DNA from 4 places in the Paenibacillus graminis genome. Region 3 is predicted to be linked to each of the others. Evidence: riboswitches for the same ligand, from Rfam matches in the RefSeq annotation. Region 3 holds a riboswitch; each other region holds the start of a gene.
What was found. Region 3 has a riboswitch for cyclic di-AMP ahead of PGRAT_RS16105 (APC family permease). Riboswitches for the same ligand answer to the same signal wherever they lie in the genome.
Positions count from the first base shown of each region.

Region 1: it holds a riboswitch for cyclic di-AMP, as region 3 does, so the genes downstream of both, PGRAT_RS00140 (resuscitation-promoting factor) here and PGRAT_RS16105 (APC family permease) in region 3, are expected to answer to the same signal.
Region 2: it holds a riboswitch for cyclic di-AMP, as region 3 does, so the genes downstream of both, PGRAT_RS04200 (NfeD family membrane protein) here and PGRAT_RS16105 (APC family permease) in region 3, are expected to answer to the same signal.
Region 4: it holds a riboswitch for cyclic di-AMP, as region 3 does, so the genes downstream of both, PGRAT_RS00505 (C40 family peptidase) here and PGRAT_RS16105 (APC family permease) in region 3, are expected to answer to the same signal.

Region 1 covers NZ_CP009287.1:27,375-31,587, forward strand. Annotated here, with positions in the region: gene PGRAT_RS00130 (HD domain-containing protein) at 1-1,253, shown strand, start outside; gene PGRAT_RS00135 (TatD family hydrolase) at 1,308-2,078, shown strand; cyclic di-AMP (ydaO/yuaA leader) riboswitch at 2,278-2,493, shown strand; gene PGRAT_RS00140 (resuscitation-promoting factor) at 2,784-3,944, shown strand; gene rnmV (ribonuclease M5) at 4,125-4,213, shown strand, end outside.
Region 2 covers NZ_CP009287.1:985,747-989,959, reverse strand. Annotated here, with positions in the region: gene PGRAT_RS04210 (ABC-2 transporter permease) at 1-282, shown strand, start outside; gene PGRAT_RS04205 (flotillin family protein) at 489-1,910, opposite strand; gene PGRAT_RS04200 (NfeD family membrane protein) at 1,933-2,469, opposite strand; cyclic di-AMP (ydaO/yuaA leader) riboswitch at 2,637-2,824, opposite strand; gene PGRAT_RS04195 (ABC transporter permease) at 3,023-3,763, opposite strand; gene PGRAT_RS04190 (ABC transporter permease) at 3,781-4,213, opposite strand, start outside.
Region 3 covers NZ_CP009287.1:3,849,382-3,853,594, reverse strand. Annotated here, with positions in the region: gene PGRAT_RS16120 (ATP-binding protein) at 1-774, shown strand, start outside; gene PGRAT_RS16115 (DsbA family protein) at 868-1,623, shown strand; gene PGRAT_RS16110 (disulfide oxidoreductase) at 1,623-2,054, shown strand; cyclic di-AMP (ydaO/yuaA leader) riboswitch at 2,283-2,440, shown strand; gene PGRAT_RS16105 (APC family permease) at 2,567-4,213, shown strand, end outside.
Region 4 covers NZ_CP009287.1:102,865-107,077, forward strand. Annotated here, with positions in the region: gene PGRAT_RS00495 (c-type cytochrome) at 14-370, opposite strand; gene PGRAT_RS00500 (GNAT family N-acetyltransferase) at 466-951, opposite strand; gene PGRAT_RS00505 (C40 family peptidase) at 1,216-1,707, opposite strand; cyclic di-AMP (ydaO/yuaA leader) riboswitch at 1,713-1,855, opposite strand; gene PGRAT_RS00510 (C40 family peptidase) at 2,241-2,669, opposite strand; cyclic di-AMP (ydaO/yuaA leader) riboswitch at 2,727-2,864, opposite strand; gene PGRAT_RS00515 (hypothetical protein) at 3,081-3,911, opposite strand; gene PGRAT_RS00520 (M1 family metallopeptidase) at 3,923-4,213, opposite strand, start outside.

The sequences.
Region 1 (4,213 bases), 3.3 Mb from region 3:
TTAAAGACCCGGTTCACAATTATATTCATGTCCAGGACACCATGATCTGGCGATTAATCAATACCATGGAATTTCAGCGTCTGCGGCGGATCCGCCAGCTCGGCACTTCTTATCTGACTTTTCATGGAGCGGAGCACAGCCGTTTTTCCCATTCATTGGGTGTCTATGAAATTACGCGGAGAATCATCTCCCAATTTGAACGCAGCGGTTATAAGGATTGGATGCCGGAGGAAAGTCTGCTGACTTTATGTGCAGCGCTCCTGCATGATTTGGGGCATGGCCCCTTCTCCCATTCTATAGAAGAAGCTTTTGAAATGAATCATGAGGACTGGACCTGCAGAATCATACAGGAGAACACGGAAATTACAGCAATTTTACGCGAAGTAGGCGAGGATTTCCCTCAAAAGGTTGCATCTGTGATTGCCAAAACGTATGAACATGAGATCGTTGTCAACCTGGTGTCAGGCCCTCTGGATGCAGATCGTATGGATTATTTGCTGCGGGATGCGTATTATACTGGGGTGAACTATGGGACGATCGATATTGACCGTATTCTGAGAATGCTGCGACCCTATAATGGCCGTGTTGTCGTAAAAGAATCGGGTATGCACGCCATTGAGGATTACTTGATGTCACGTTACCAGATGTATTGGCAGGTTTATTTCCATCCCGTTACGCGCAGCTCGGAAATTATTTTAAGGCAGATTTTCCGGAGGGCGAAAGAGCTTTTCCAGGAGGGGTACTCTTTCCGGTTTATGATCAATCCGCTCAGCGATTTATTCGGTGGAGAGATTAATGTAGAACAATATTTACTCCTGGACGAGGCTTTGGTTCAGACAGCCTTTATGCAGTGGACGCTGGAAGACGATAACATACTGGCTAACTTATGCAGCCGTTTTATTCATCGTAAACTGTATAAATATGTGGAGATGGACCATCTTGATTCAGAGACCATTGACGAAATCCGCCGCAGTTTTGCCGGTGCCGGACTGCATCCGGATTATGACCTGGAAATCGATTATCCGACAGATCTGCCTTACGATGTTTTCCGTCCGGGAGAGGGGTTTGACAGCAAGCAGATTTTGCTGCTTGACCGCCATGACAAGCTGCGTGAAATCTCTGAGGTATCTGATATAGTGCGCTCGATCAGCGGCATCCACCGGGGCAGGTATCACCTGTATTTTCCGCAGGATAAGCTGCAGGAGGCACTGACCCGGCTTCCTGGTTCCATTGGCGAGATCTTTGCAAAATAATACAAAAATTTCTGGAATTCATCATAGAAATCAATCCTGAAAGGATGGTATTGCATGCGCTTATTCGACACACATACTCATCTGGATGCCCCACAATTCGACGACGATCGTGAGGAGGTCATTGCCCGCGCGTTAGAGGCTGGAGTCACCAAGATGATTAACATTGGATTTAACCGGGATACGATTCCAACGACAATGAAATTGGCAGAGACTTATGATTATATTTATGCAGCTGTCGGCTGGCATCCCGTAGACGCTATTGACATGAAAGAGGGGGATATGGACTGGATCGCTTCCCTGTGCAGCCATAAAAAGGTGGTGGCCATTGGAGAAATCGGACTGGATTATTATTGGGATACATCCCCAAAAGAGGTACAGCACGAGGTATTCCGCAAACAGATCGGTTTGGCCCGTGAACTAAAAATGCCTATCTGTATTCATAATCGGGATGCCCACGAGGATGTAATCCGGATATTGCGTGAAGAGAAGGCGAATGAAATCGGCGGTGTGATGCACTCCTTCTCCGGCAGCTGGGAAACGGCCAAAATGTGTCTTGATTTGGGCTTTCATTTGTCCTTCGGGGGACCTGTAACTTTTAAGAATGCGAGGGTGCCAAAAGAGGTGCTCGCTCAGACTCCAATGGACCGGCTTTTGATCGAAACTGACTCCCCATATTTGACGCCGCACCCCTTCCGCGGGAAGCGAAATGAGAGTGCTTATGTGAAGCTTGTGGCTGAGGCTGCTGCGGAAATAAAAGGGATTGATTTACAGGAATTAGCTGAAATTACGTATGCGAACGCCCTGGAACGATTTGGAATTGTCTGAAAACGGGAGAAAATGCGGTGAAAAAAGAAGTATAGCCGATATATTAAACTTTTTTAACATAAAAACAGCTGATTATTACAATATTTTAATCATTTTTTTGCGTAAACGTGGTTGAATGCTCCTTTACAACATGCATCAAAACAGGATATCATCTTTTCAGTGAAGTGAGCTGTTGTTACTGTGACAGTCACCAAATTCATGGATCGTCTCGCTGAGTCTCCGTATGGAGAACGGGGGAACCAATGATGCTCTGCCGCATAGTGCACACAGAAATGCCGCAGACGTTATTTGATTTCTTTACGTGGTCTTTGGGGTGAATTTGAGGGCAACCGCCGTGAGCGGGTGACCTGAGATAGGGCGTCTCTCTTATGCCCGAACCCGACAGCTAACCCCGTAAGCGCAAGTAAGAGAGGAAACCTCGTGCATAAACATTCCCGCGTATTCTGACACCCGGAGAGCCACGAAAGAGTCCTCTGTGAACTCTTTTCGGGCTTTTTTTGTTTTTGAATAATGCGGATGTTCCCGGCATACTGTTATATAACAGGTATCTGGAGTAGCTATGCCGAGCAGGCGATCCATGAGCAGGAAACGCTAAAGCAATGCGGGCGTATCCTGTGCAATCTCAAACCTAGTTTCGTCAGAAGTGATGAAGTCACCTTTGTTATACAACTTGGACGACGGGGCTATGTAAGGAGGATGGAGAGAGTGGGCGTATTCCAACCAGAAGTATCCCATGATTCGCAATCATCCAGCAGGTCTTTCGCATTTCGGTGGAAGCAAGTGAATTCTCGCGTACTTTCGCTTGCAGGCGCGGCCTCAATTGTTATCGCGCTGGTAATTCTGCTGTACGTACACGGTCAAAGCATTAAAGAAATAACTTTAGTAATAGACGGGAAGGTACAAACGCTTGAGACGCGGGATGCGCTGCTCGGCGATGTGCTGGCCAAGGAACAAATTTCGCTGCAGCCGCATGATGCTTTATCTATTGGCCTTAGTGATGAAATAAAGGACGGAGACCGTGTCGTCATCAACCGTGCGCAGGCGATTAAGATCACTACGGATGGGACCACCAAAACGTTGTACACGACCGAAGATACAATCGGTCAGGCGATTGACAAACTGGGCATTGGCCTGGAAAGCTATGACAAGATTTACCCTTCGCTAGGCACCGCAGTTTCTGCAGACATGGAAGTCAAAATTGTTCGGGTTAACAAGCAAGTGGTACAGCGGACAACAGCTTTGCCTTTCCGAGTCATTAAAACCGCAGACCCCTCCCTGACCAAGGGAACGGTGAGAGTTGCACAAGCGGGCAAACCGGGCGTAATGATCCAGCACATCGAGAAAATCTACCGAGATGGCGAGCTGGCATCCATGCGTATGGTCGGCAAGGAAGTACAGGCGGTCACCAAAGACAAAATCATTGCCATTGGTACCAAACCGCTTCCCAAAGCTGTTGTAGCCACTACCGTAACTTCTAAATCAACAACAACTTCTAAAACATCCAAAGTGAGCGCAAAAAGCAACAATGTTGCCAGTAAAGCAGGCGTAGATTTTGAGTACAAGAAAATTATCAGAAATGTATCCATGACGGCCTATTCATCGGAAGAGCCTGGTATTGGCAACCGTACGGCTTCCGGCACACGCGTAACGGAAGGCCGGACCATTGCTGTGGATCCGAGCGTAATCCCTATCGGCTGGTGGGTGTACATTGAGGGACTTGGGTTTCGCCGTGCAGAGGATACCGGCGGTGCCATTAAAGGCAACAAGGTGGATGTGTATTATGATTCACTGAGCCATGCCCGTAACTTTGGCCGGAAATCACGCACGATCTATGTGATAGGGCCTGTGAAGCCAGAACTGAACTAAGTGGCAGATACTTTGCAAATTAGCGGTTTATAGGATATAGTGAGGGTAGCACTTAAGGAATTCTCAGGAATCTGAACGTGAAATTACAGAGCTGCCGCTCATCACTTATACATTCTTTAGCCAAAAGGAAGGGGAGCGAATCCTCTTCTTTTTGCGTTGCAGAGTAAGGAGTACAAAAAAATGATCAAAGAATTAATCGTTGTGGAAGGCAAAAGCGACACCGTTGCCATAAAACGGGCTGTTGAGGCCGATACTATCGAGACCGGCGG
Region 2 (4,213 bases), 2.9 Mb from region 3:
ATGGCTGGTTTAGTGATTGCGGAAATCTTAGGCAGTATGTCTATCCCTCTCTTATTTAAGTTCGGTACAGAAAAGGCTCGTACATTATCACTTGTTTCCTTTATAATACCCGCTGTAATTTGCTTTGGTGTATATGAGATTCTTATCTTCTTTGGTGTTTCTTTCACAGATCAGCTTAAATTTATCCTGCTGTGCTGTTCCCCGGTGATAGCGCTGGCATGGAACTTGATGATGTACAAAATCAGCTATGCGATCTTCTCAAAGAAAGAACTTTTATACTAATCCGCAGCATCACGTCTTTATCCCCAACTTTATGCGAATTTTATTCACAGGCGAAAGAAAACATAATTTCCTGAACAATAACAAAAAGCCCAAGTATCGGCAGTATGTCCGCATACTTGAGCTTCTTAACTGTTTTAAAACCTTCAATCTATTTTTCCTATTCCTTAATGTTATCGGTGACAATTAACACCTTACGAAGCTGCAGATTACTGCTCTTTATCCCGCCCGAGCAGCCCGCTGAGCGCCTCAGTCACGTTCATACCGGTAAGCGTCTGGGTCAATTCAGGAACCTGGGCCATGATTTTGGCGATATCGCTGGTAATTTTGTTCACGCCGGATGAAGCTCCATCCTGGGAAATCACTGTAATCTTATCGACCTTGGCCAGCGGAGCAGCGATTTTCTCGGCCAATTCAGGCAGGACTTTCAGGAATTCCACGGTAAGCGCAGCCTGCGTGAACTGTTTGTATGCCTCGGCTTTCTTCTCCAGCGCTCCCGCTTCCGCCGCTCCGGCCAATTGAACAATTTCCGCGTTGGCTCTCCCCTTCGCCAGCTCGGCTTCCGCTGTGGCCAGCCCCCGCTTGGTCGTCGTGGCCGCCTCTGCTTCCGCCTCAAGAATTTGCCGCTGCTTGGCTGCTTCCGCTCTCATAATGGTAGCCTGGTTCTCCGCCTGGGCAGGCTTAATCACCGTTGCCTCCAGCTCCTTCTGTCTCAGCTCTACTTCGATTTCCCGGACAGTCCGGTTAGCCTCTGCTTCCATCTGCGTGATCTTGACCTGCTCGGTAACCAGCGACTGTTTGATTTTGTTCTGCTGCAATTCGTATGCAAGATCCGCCTGTGCTTTCTTCACTTCTGTCTCCAGCTTAAAGTCCGCCTGCTTAATGTTCAATTCCTTCTCGAACTGAGATTCCTTGGCGCGGGCGGCGGTTCCCGCTTCAATGGTGGCCTGATGCGCATTGGCTTTGGCGATGGAGGACTCCTTCTCCGCTTCGGCCTGCTTGATCTGAATGTCGCGTTCCGCCTCCGCCTTAGCGATGCTGGCATCGCGGCGGATGCGCTCAATTTCCGGAACCCCCATGTTGTCGATATACCCTTTGTCATCCGTAATTTTCTTAATGGTGAAGCTGACTACCTCCAGCCCCATCTTGTCCAGGTCTTCCGAGCAGGTCTCCCGCATCTTGCTGTTGATTTCGTCAGGGGTCTTCAGAATGGATTCTACCGTTAATTGTCCGATCAAGCCGCGCAAATGCCCTTCCACCGAATGCAGGATAATTGTCTCGCGGTCTTCTTCCGGCCGGTCGATAAACTGCTCACTGGCAGTCAGAATAGCGGTAGGATCGCTTTTAATCTTAATCTGGGCTACCGCTTCCAGGTTGAGCTTGATGCCCTGCTGGGAGAACATCGCCTGCGCCGGGATCACATCGAAGCTCATCAGCATCATGGAGATGGTCTTATTGTTCTGGAAGCCGGGAATGACGAACGTCCCGCCGCCCTGAACCACTCTTTTTCCGCCGAGGCCGTACACAATCATTGCCTGATTGGGCGGAACTTTTTTATAAGCGTTCACGATACTGAACAAAGCCAGCAGAATAACAACAACAATTCCTGCAATTAAATAGAGCATAACCATCCGGTTCGACACTCCCCGTTATTTATAATTGTCCACTTTCCCTCTCGAAGAGGGTTACAGACGCTATTCCTTTATCCACCTTCAGAATAATCACCCTGTCGCCCCTCACAAGCTGCTGGCCGGTTTCGGCCCGCACTCCAATGGAGCGCATCGTTCCATGCAGCACATATTTCATTTCTCCAACTGCGCCATCCGCTGCAGCAATGCTGATGTACCCAAGTTGCCCCGCCTGCTCATAATCCAATTCATTCATGCTGTTGTCATACCGGGTCATCACCCGGGCCAGCACTGCATACATCAGACAGCCGACCAGCAAAGCAACCACGGTGCCAATCAGCACCACTGCAAGCCTATTCATTCCGCTGAACCGGGTAAGCACATAACCGGTGCCCCCCCAGACCGTGACAAACACCATCAGAGGGAGTATGGGCACAAAGCCCGGACCACCAGCATCGCCGCCTCCCATATGCAGATGACCCGCCAGGCCATGCCCATGAAATCCGCCGCTGAGGAGGAGCAATAGTCCAACCCAGAAGCACACGATAAATACCGTAACGATATTACCCCCCCCTTTTTAAGCATTTCAGATCACATCCAACACTCTAATTTTCGTTGTTATAAGATTTTAGCTTCCTTATAGATACCGCCTTTCCTTACTGCAGGCACAGCAAAAAGACCACAGGAGCGGCAGGGCTCTCCGTGGTCGGTCAATCGATCATGGCGCTCATCCTCTCTCTTCGAGGCTTACGGGGTTAGCTGACGGATTCGGGCAGCGAGATTGCCCTACCTTGTAAGAAGCGGCTTATCAGCACGCTGCAAGGATTCACCCCAGGTGAGCGGAAGCTATCTGAGCAAAAGCCGCATTCACCATTGGTTCCCCCGTTCCCATTACTGGAATTCAGCCATTTGAGAACAGTTATATTTCTTTCGGTTGTTGATTTGAATCTTACGCCTGTAGCCGTTTAATGTAAAACGTTGCGGATGACAAAAGAAGCCAAAAATGCCTCCACTTCACGAATGAAGGCGCATTCTTTGGTTTCGCTCTTAAGCGGCCGGTGATTTGCTCTTTTTTGCTCCGTTTCTCGAAAGCAGCGGGGTTTCTCAACACTTCTCTACAGCTGGGCTCCACGCATAAGCGACCGGCGGCCCGCCCAGATGTAAGCAGCAGAGGTTGCGGCCACAATGAGAATGAACGGGATCACATCCAGCCGGGGCGACAATGCGGTCCCCCTTGGATACATCGCGTAGTAGGCCGTTGTGGAAGGAAACCAGGCGCCGACCGAAGCATGAAGCCCGGTAAGCACAATATTGGCGATCACAATCGAAGCCGATAAAATCAGAGAGGACACAAACGACTTCAAGCGCATGGAAACCCATAACTGCAGCGCCGCAAACGGCAGCAGGGCCAGCCACCCTCCAACCGTACCGATGATTAATCCGGTAAAATCCAAGTCATTCCCCAATTGAAGCAGTTCTCCCGCGAGCAGATATGATCCGGCAAAAAGCAATTGAATTAAACCTAACAGCAGCATGAGCGTCCCCAATTTGGCATAATAGACACGGGAACGGGGAATAGGCAGACAAAACAGTTGTTTCCACCCCCCGTTAATATGCTCATAACGGCAGAGAAAAGAAGCCAGCACCCCGGCATAAAGAGGATATAAAAACAAGCCGTGAAAGCTGGCCATATGCAGATAAAAGGTTTTCCAGCCCCGCACATAAAAACCGGCGAAATTTTCTGAATTCAAACTATTGATACCGAGCATCACCGTTCCCAGCGCACCGATGAGGAACAGGATGAAGAGGACTGGATACTGCAGCTTCATTCGTTCAGCTTTCATCAAATCTTCCATAATCACACCTCTGTTAATTAAAATTGTTTGTTTTTGAAATGCAGGGCCCCGGCGGCCAGCAGCACCGTTCCCAGGCCTGCACTGATGCCAATCCACCTCCCGGGATGTGCCATGAACGGACTGGACAGGGTCGGATAGGCCCATGGCCATAGCCAGGTCCACAATGCTGCGCCGCTGTCCCGCGCGATGAATAGGCCGGAAACGGCGCCCAGCAAGCCGATGGACATCGGAATGGCCTGGTTCGGGAACTGGATAGACAGCCACATCTGCAGCCCCAGCACCGCAGTTGAGGCGAGAAAGCTGTACACGATCTGCTTGATTAGGAACTGGAACGGCAGCGGTTCGGATGTGTAGCAGATCCAGAGCAGGGACAGGCCGGCAATAATCAGTAAGACGGTACATAAGAGCAGGATCAGAACCCACAAGGCCTTGGCCCAATAAAAAACAGCG
Region 3 (4,213 bases):
GCTGCGCGGATGAAAAGTGAATTCCTGGCTACAATGAGTCATGAAATCCGGACACCGCTTAATGGCATTATTGGCATCAACCAACTGCTCGCGGAGGAAATCACGGCACCCGGGCATCAGGAATTGTTGAAGCTGCAAAATACGAGCAGTCTTGCATTGCTGAATGTGATGAACGATGTGCTCGATATTTCCCGTCTTGAAGCCGAGAACATGCTGCTGGTAAAATCGCCGTTCAAGCTTCCTGCATTGCTGCGGGAATGCATAAATCTGTTCACGGTTGCGGCGAGCCACAAAGGGCTTGCATTGACCCTTGAGATCGCCCCGTCCATTCCTGAACAATTAATCGGGGACAGTGCGCGGATCCGCCAGATTCTGGTGAATCTGATTGGCAATGCAGTTAAGTTTACTCATGAGGGAGGCATAACAGTTGCTCTTGAAACCTACAGCAAAGAGGGGGCTTCCCTGGGACTGCTGTTCAGAGTCAGTGACACAGGAATCGGGATTGCACCGGACAAGTTGAAGCTGTTGTTTCAGCCCTTCTCGCAGGTGGATGCTTCGCATAACCGCAAGTACCAGGGAACTGGCTTAGGGCTGGCGATCTGCAAAAAGCTTGTTGAGCTTATGGATGGAAGCATCTGGACGGAAAAGGCAAGGGACGGGGGGACGGACTTCTTTTTTAAGATCCCGCTGCAGCTTATGGACACCTTCCCGGCGGTAGGAAATTCCAATGAACAGGGAATCCGGGAGAAGCGGGAGAAGTCGGAAGCGGGTTGAACGAAGGTTTGCCAAGCGGAGAGTTTTAATTATATAATTTTAAAGAATATGATTCCTCACAACAGTCCCTCCAGGACAGAAAGGAACTCTCTTTTGGGCAAATCTAAAACAAACAATGTCATGGTTTCCGGGCTAAGTAAAGCTGAGAAACGCAGGGCTGAGCTGGAGCAGCAGAAACAGAAAACGAGAATTCTAATTATTAGTACGGTCGCAATTGTGGTGATAATTTTTGTCGGACTTTTCATGTTGGCATCGAGGGATTCCTCTTCATCGGCAGATTCAGGCAAAGCGGTTGATTTCAATTACAGTGAGTTCCCAAGACTGGGGAAAGAGGATGCCCCTGTCAAAATCGTCGAGTTCGGTGATTTCAAATGCCCGGCCTGCGCCCAGTTTACAGGTGTAATCAAGCCGCAGATTGTGCAGGAGTATGTGAATCAGGATAAAGCAGCTTTCTACTTTGTAAATATGGCTTTTATCGGCCCGGATTCCGAAACAGCTTCGCTGGCGGCATTATCAGTCTATCATCAGAACAATGAGGCTTTCTGGACTTACTACGATGCGCTTTACGCCAATCAGGGGGATGAGAATGCAGAGTGGGCCACGGAGGACTTCCTGGTGAGTCTTGCGGAGAAGGAAAAGCTGCCTGTCGATCTGGATCTTTTACGCAAAGATATCCAGGAACGAACTTATGAAAGTGAGCTGCAAAGTGATATCAGCACCGCCAAGGATACCGGTGTAACCTCTACACCTAGTGTATTCATTAATGGACACAAAGTGGATGAGCCTTTCAATATGGAAGCTATTAAAGCTCAGATTAAGTCCGCTTCCGAAGCTGTGAGCGCCGAGTGATGAAGGCCACTACATTCTGCAGACGCCACTGTCTCTATTTGGCCTGGTTTGTGTCTGTTATCGCAGTAGCGGGAAGTTTGTATCTAAGTGAGGTATTAAAGTACGAGCCCTGCAAGTTATGCTGGTTCCAGCGGATTTTTATGTACCCGCAGCTTATCCTGCTGGGCATTGCGACCTACCGGAATGACAAAAAGATCATTCCCTATGTGCTGCCCCTAAGTCTCATTGGCGGGTGCATTTCTATCTATCATTATGCAGAGCAGAAGATACCGGCGCTCAGCAAGGTGCTTCCCTGCACAATTGGCGTACCCTGCAACAAGGACTATCTGAATTATTTCGGGTTTATTACGATCCCTTTGTTAGCCTTAATTGCCTTTGCGCTAATCGCAATTTTGCTCTGGATCGGGCGTAAAGAGGATAACGTAGAATAAAGAATATCGCAGCAGGATTAAGAGGTTCAATTAATCCTGAAATTTCTGACACAATTAGCGATCAAAACCTTGAAAAAACACGTGATAAAGGGATAATCGCAGAGAATGAAAGATCGCGAGTTCCCTCATCGTTGTTTTGCGTAATTTGGATGTTTTTTCATTCTTTTTTCATTTTTTTCACCGCTTTACGGAAGGCTCATTGTAGACTATCATTAGACCTTGTGAGAAGTTGAATATGCGCTGAATTTTCCGTATGGAAAAACGGGGGAACCAACATTGGCCTAAGGCCAAAGGGGTGAATCGGGGCGGTCCGCAAGGGCTGCAACCGTAGGGCTACCACAGCCCGAATCCGCCAGCTAACCTCGTAAGCAATGGTGGGATAATGACGATGCGTAAGCATGCGGATCATTTCCGTATGCTTATTTTTGTGCCTGCATTTATGAAAATCCACCAATGAAAACAGCGCACGGTATTACCGTTTCAACCTAACAAAGAGAGGAACTGTTACTACAATGGTAAGCAAGGTAAAACGACTATTGATCGGGCGTCCGATGAAGTCGAACGAACTCGATCATGAAAAGTTATCCAAGGTGAAAGCACTGGCTGTCCTGTCTTCTGATGCGCTCTCGTCTGTAGCCTACGGAACGGAACAAATCCTGATTGTGCTGGTGGCTGCAGGCTTCACGGCTATCTGGTACTCATTGCCAATCGCACTAGCCGTATTGGGCCTGCTGGCTATACTGATTTTATCCTACCGTCAGACCATCTTTGCTTATCCGCAGGGCGGTGGCGCGTATATCGTAGCCAAAAGCAATCTGGGTGTTCCAACCGGACTCCTCGCCGGAGGATCTTTGCTGGTGGATTATATTTTGACCGTTGCGGTCAGTGCATCGGCGGGCACGGATGCGATCACCTCCGCTTTTCCAAGTCTTCATAATCATAGCGTACTTATCGCTGTTACTGTGATTCTGCTCTTGACCATCGTCAATCTGCGGGGGGTAACAGAATCTGCATCATTCATCGCGATTCCCGTGTATCTGTTCGTGGTATCGATCTTCGTATTGATCATTGCGGGGGTATTCAAATATGCAACCGGCGGAGCACATGCAAATGTTCCTGAAATCGGGGCGGCTGTGTCGAATGTCAGTTTGTTTTTGCTGCTTAAGGCCTTCAGCTCGGGCTGTTCGGCTCTGACCGGGGTAGAGGCTGTCTCGAACGCCATTCCGAACTTCAAGGCGCCTGCGGAGAAAAATGCCGCCAAAACCCTGATGATGATGGGGCTTATCCTGGGAATTATGTTTACGGGAATCACGCTGCTGGCTTACTGGTATGGAATTACGCCTGATGAAAAAGCTACGGTGGTCTCGCAAATTGCCGAATCTACGTTTGGGCGCGGCGGTTTGTACTTTTTCATACAAGGGATCACAGCTGTCATTTTGTTCCTGGCTGCGAATACAGCCTACTCGGCGTTCCCGCTGCTGGCGTTTATGTTTGCCAAAGACAAATATTTGCCTCATGCATTTATGGTCCGCGGTGACCGCTTGGGCTTCTCGAACGGCATTATCTTTTTGGGCGTATTGTCAGCTCTGCTGGTCGCGGCCTTTCACGGAAATACGGAAAGTTTGATTCCATTGTATGCGGTGGGTGTTTTCATTCCGTTTACGCTGTCCCAACTAGGGATGATGGTGCATTGGTACAAAACCAGACCTAAAGGATGGCAGAATAAATTTGCCGTGAACACGGTGGGGATGCTTACGACTCTGACCATTACCTTAATCTTCATTATCACCAAATTCTCCAGCGTCTGGATGGCCTTTATCTTCCTGCCGATTGTAATGTTCGTGTTCCACAGGATTCACCACCATTACCTGAATACTGCGGATCAGCTGCGGATTTGTCCGGCAACGGATAAACCCTGCATCAAGGGAAGCACAGTGGTCGTACCTGTCGCCGGTGTAACACGCGCAGTGCTGCATTCGATCAGCTATGCCAAGTCCTTAACGGATAATGTGGTGGCTGTGTATGTAGGCTTTGATGAAGAAGAGATCAACAAAATGGAGCAGAAATGGGAGGAATGGAATCCGGGCGTGCGCCTGATTGTTCTCCGTTCCCGCTATCGCAGTATTCTCCGTCCGCTGGTCAAATTCATAGATACAGTA
Region 4 (4,213 bases), 3.4 Mb from region 3:
AGCGTAAGTAAAGCTACTTTTTCTCTGCGAGCCACATGGCTACATTAGCGATCTCCTCCGGGGCCAGCTTATCCTTGAAGGATGGCATTTGTCCGCGGCCTTTAGTCACAATGGTGAAGATCTCCCCGACATCATGCTTGCCGCCTTCCTGCTGCAGGCTGGGTCCTACACCACCCTGGAGCTGATCCCCATGGCAGGTAATGCAATTAGCCTTCACTATGGCCTCCGCACCCGCAGCATCCAGCTGTACTTCCGGCATGGTTGGCTTGTTCTCCTCAGCGACTTCGGCTTTGCCCGGCAAAGTAAACATTAAGACTACCGCAAAGGCACAGGCGGCAAAAAATAAACCGCTCATGATCCATTTCTGCATCTGCATCCGTCCCCTCCATGTAAGCTGCTTTCTACATTATACAAGAAGGTAAAGCGTTATCATAGCTTTTGTAACAAATAATTGACTGATTTGTGCTATTTATCATAGACCATACAGTAAAAAGGCTTGTCACCTGTTGGGGTCCGGCGTTCATAAGTATCAGTAATGGTAAATCCGCTTTTTTGATAAGCGCGAATGGCCCGTTGGTTCCACGTCAGCACCTCCAGATCAATTTCACGGTCGGGATAACGTTCCAGAGCCTCCTTGACGACAGCATTCATGAACAGATGCCCCATGCCATGTCCGCACAGATCCGGCCGCATGCCGATTCCAAGCCGGACTACACCTTCCATGGGGAAGAGCTGCGCGAAGCCGCAGAGCATGCCTTGACCGTTCACCACTGAGACATATTGCTCACTTCGAAGCCGGGGATCACCGAACTCAATGCCCAAAGCCTGCATCTGCTCCCAGGACATCCAGCCGTAAATGTTATACGGTGGCTTATAGACCCATTGGCATATTTCGGCAGCGTGGATAACATCCATAGGAACAGTGTAAAAGGTTGCGGGGGAACTAATCATCAGGTATCGGCCTCCCATCCAAAGTGAAACGTTATATCTTTAATTATATACATAACCTCCTTTTGGGACGCAAAAACTTTAAGAGAAGGTGAAGCCCTTGATCGCAGAATATTATTTTGGAAAATAGCGAAAATTAGGGGTTTTTGTGTTTGGCAAATAATGAGCAGGGTAAATATTTCTTGTAGGCAAAAGGCAAAAAAAAGCCCCCCTCCAGAATTTCGGCAAAAATCCTGGAGAAGAGCCTTTGGGAATTACAAATGCTGTTTATTGTACATCATCGTTGTCTTGGGAATCGGAAGCTACATTCTGATAAGCATCTGTGCTCATAATTCGTTTGGCGCCAACGTAGCGGTTGACGTAGTAGCTGTCATTCAAGGAGCTGACGGTTACACCACGTTTAGAAGATGCATGTGCGAATTTGCCTTCACCGACATAAATACCGACATGGGATACGCCATTGCCGCTTGTATTAAAGAATACGAGATCGCCCGGTCTGATGTTGTCACGCGATATTGCAGTTCCCATTTGGTACTGGGACCCGGACTGGTGAGGAAGGTTGATTCCGATCTTGTCAAAAACATACATCGTAAATCCGGAGCAATCAAACCCGTTAGTCGATATTCCGCCTGATACGTATTTCGTTCCGATAGCTTTGTCGATAACCTGATCCATTTTGGAGTCTGCGAAAGCGCTTCCTGCTCCTATGGTAAGGATAATGGAAAAACTCAGTAATGCTGCGGCCAGCTTCTTCTTCAAAAGTAAATACCCCTTCCAATTGCCTACGAGGTTAGCTTAAGGGTTCGGTTGAAGGTCCCCTATGACCCCTCTGTGAATAGGAGGTCAATTCACCCAAAATCGGTTCCCCCGTTTCCCTAATTATTAGGGAACTCGGCACAACTGTTGATTAGGATTAGCTTGCTGATCAATACATGACAAAATGTTTGTAAATTAAGTTTGAATAATTACAAAAATGTTACTATCAACTCACTGCGATAATTGTAACAAAGACAGAAGCTCTTGGCAATCATTTAAAGCATATTAATGCATATTTTTTCCGTTTGACGAGACAAAAATCTATTCTAAAGGCTCATTTTACGCGCTGCGTAAGCTTTATGGCAGAGTTTTTTGGAATATTTAGCAAAAAGGTGTTTCAAAGAACTCCGAAACGTGTAAAAGGGAGAATAAGGAAAAGAAAAACCCCGGAAATGATTACGGCAATAATCAGCTCCGGGTCCGTATAAGTTACATTTAGTTGTTAGAGGTAGCAATAATGAGGGGAATAACGTTTATCAATCGTAGGCAACAGCCTGATACGCTGTAGTGCTCATCACTCGTTTGGCGCCAACGTAGCGGTTGGCCCAGTAGGCTTGGCTCAGTGAAGTTATGGTCACGCCGCGTGAACTGGAGGATTGTGCGAATTTGCCATTGCCGACATAAATTCCAACATGGGAAACTCCCGATCCAAAAGTGTTAAAGAAGACGAGGTCGCCTGAACGCAAGTTGTTGCGGGATACAGAGGTTCCAACACTGAATTGAGCTTTGGAAGTGCGCGGCAGGGTAAGTCCGACATTTTTGAATACGTACCTGGTGAATCCGGAGCAGTCAAAACCGCTGGTGCTGGTGCCCCCGAATTTATAGGTGGTTCCGATTGTTTTTGCGATAACGGTGTCCATCTTGGAATCGGCGAAAGCGCTTCCGGCTCCCAATGTAAATACCATCACTAATCCAAGTGCTGCTGCGGTGCATTTCTTCTTGAAATTCTGACTTTTCAAATGATGTACTCCTTCCAAGGCCTGCGAGGTTAGCTTAAGGATTCGGTAGAAGGTCCCCTATGACCCCTCTAAAGCGAGATCAATTCACCCAAGATATGGTTCCCCCGCTTCCCGGTGCAGGGAATTTGGCGTTTTATGCACCAGAAGAGCGTGTGTTGACAAGTTTTAATGCTTAAGTTAAGTATGGTTGACAAGCTGTAACTTAAAGATTACAAATTTGTTACTAGTAGTACAGGCATCATTGTACCAGAGGATTTACAGTTTTGCAAATACTCTTCATCACTTTGTAACTCAAAAAAGAGTCCCGCTCCCAAAAAGGAGTAGCGACTCTTTTATTATGCCGGTTAAGCGGCACTATTATTGTGGAAATGTTTTACTGCCCCAGAGGTGGTACTGTGCGGCGATTCCCCACATTTTAAACAATGTAGTGGGAAGCGGGGAGAACTGGCGGAGCAGAAATGCCGGAAGTCCAGGACAGAGCAGCGCAGTTGCTCCGCAAACAAGCATCATCACCAGCCCGCATGCCCCCAGCACTAGGGACAGTCCTACAGATGGGACAATGACCTTCAGGCATACCATCAAGGATGGGAGTATTCCTGTTCCGGCCGTATAACCGAACTGCATGTAAAGCAACAGCTTTCGAATGAAGAATAGATACACAAGCCAAGCCAGAATATAAGGGGCCAGCTTCAGCAGCTGTCTATAGTCCAGAATCCCGCTTAGCAGCAGGTTGTACATTTTGGGAAGAAGCCAGTATAAAGGCAGGACCGCCAGCACCCATTCTATGAGACTGAACAGCATCACTGGAAGCCCGTACAGCCTCATGCCCGGAAAAAAGAACATACCACGCTCCCCTTTGCGCTCCTGATGCAGCTCATGGAGCAGCCCTGCGCGGATAAATGGGGAGAGCAGCAGCCTTGCTGCGCTCAGTGCCAGAAGCATCCAGAGCCAATGCTGAACCGCCGGGTCGTTACCCAGAGCGAATTGCCCCTCCACATAGTACAGCAGCCTGCCCATTCCGCTGCCTCCCGCATGCTGATCCGGGTAGCGCAGCAGCACGGGAACCACGGCGCTTTTGACAAACTTGTACATGATATAGCCCCAGAAAAGCCGGTAGATAAATAACAGGATCAAGATATAAAATTGCTCTTTCATGCTGCGCCAGCCGCGGCTTATCGATCTTTTCACAATCCTTCACCTCACCAGACAAGAGTTCCGAGCAGATTTTCAATCAGGTTGGTCATGCTGAGCGTCCAGCGTGAGAGCGTATCAGGTTCCAGTTCGGCGACTCTGAAATTGTTCAGATGTTTGCTCTCCAGCAGGACGGAGTGCTCCGGATCAATCTCTGCCGATAGGAGCGGCGCTTTGTAGGACAGCTGAAATGTCGTTTGCTTGTTTTCCCCATTCCAATATCTTTGAACGGTATATCCGTCCGCGAAGGTAAACTTTACCGGCACATCCCCGTACTGGCTGCCTCTATTGCTTACTGT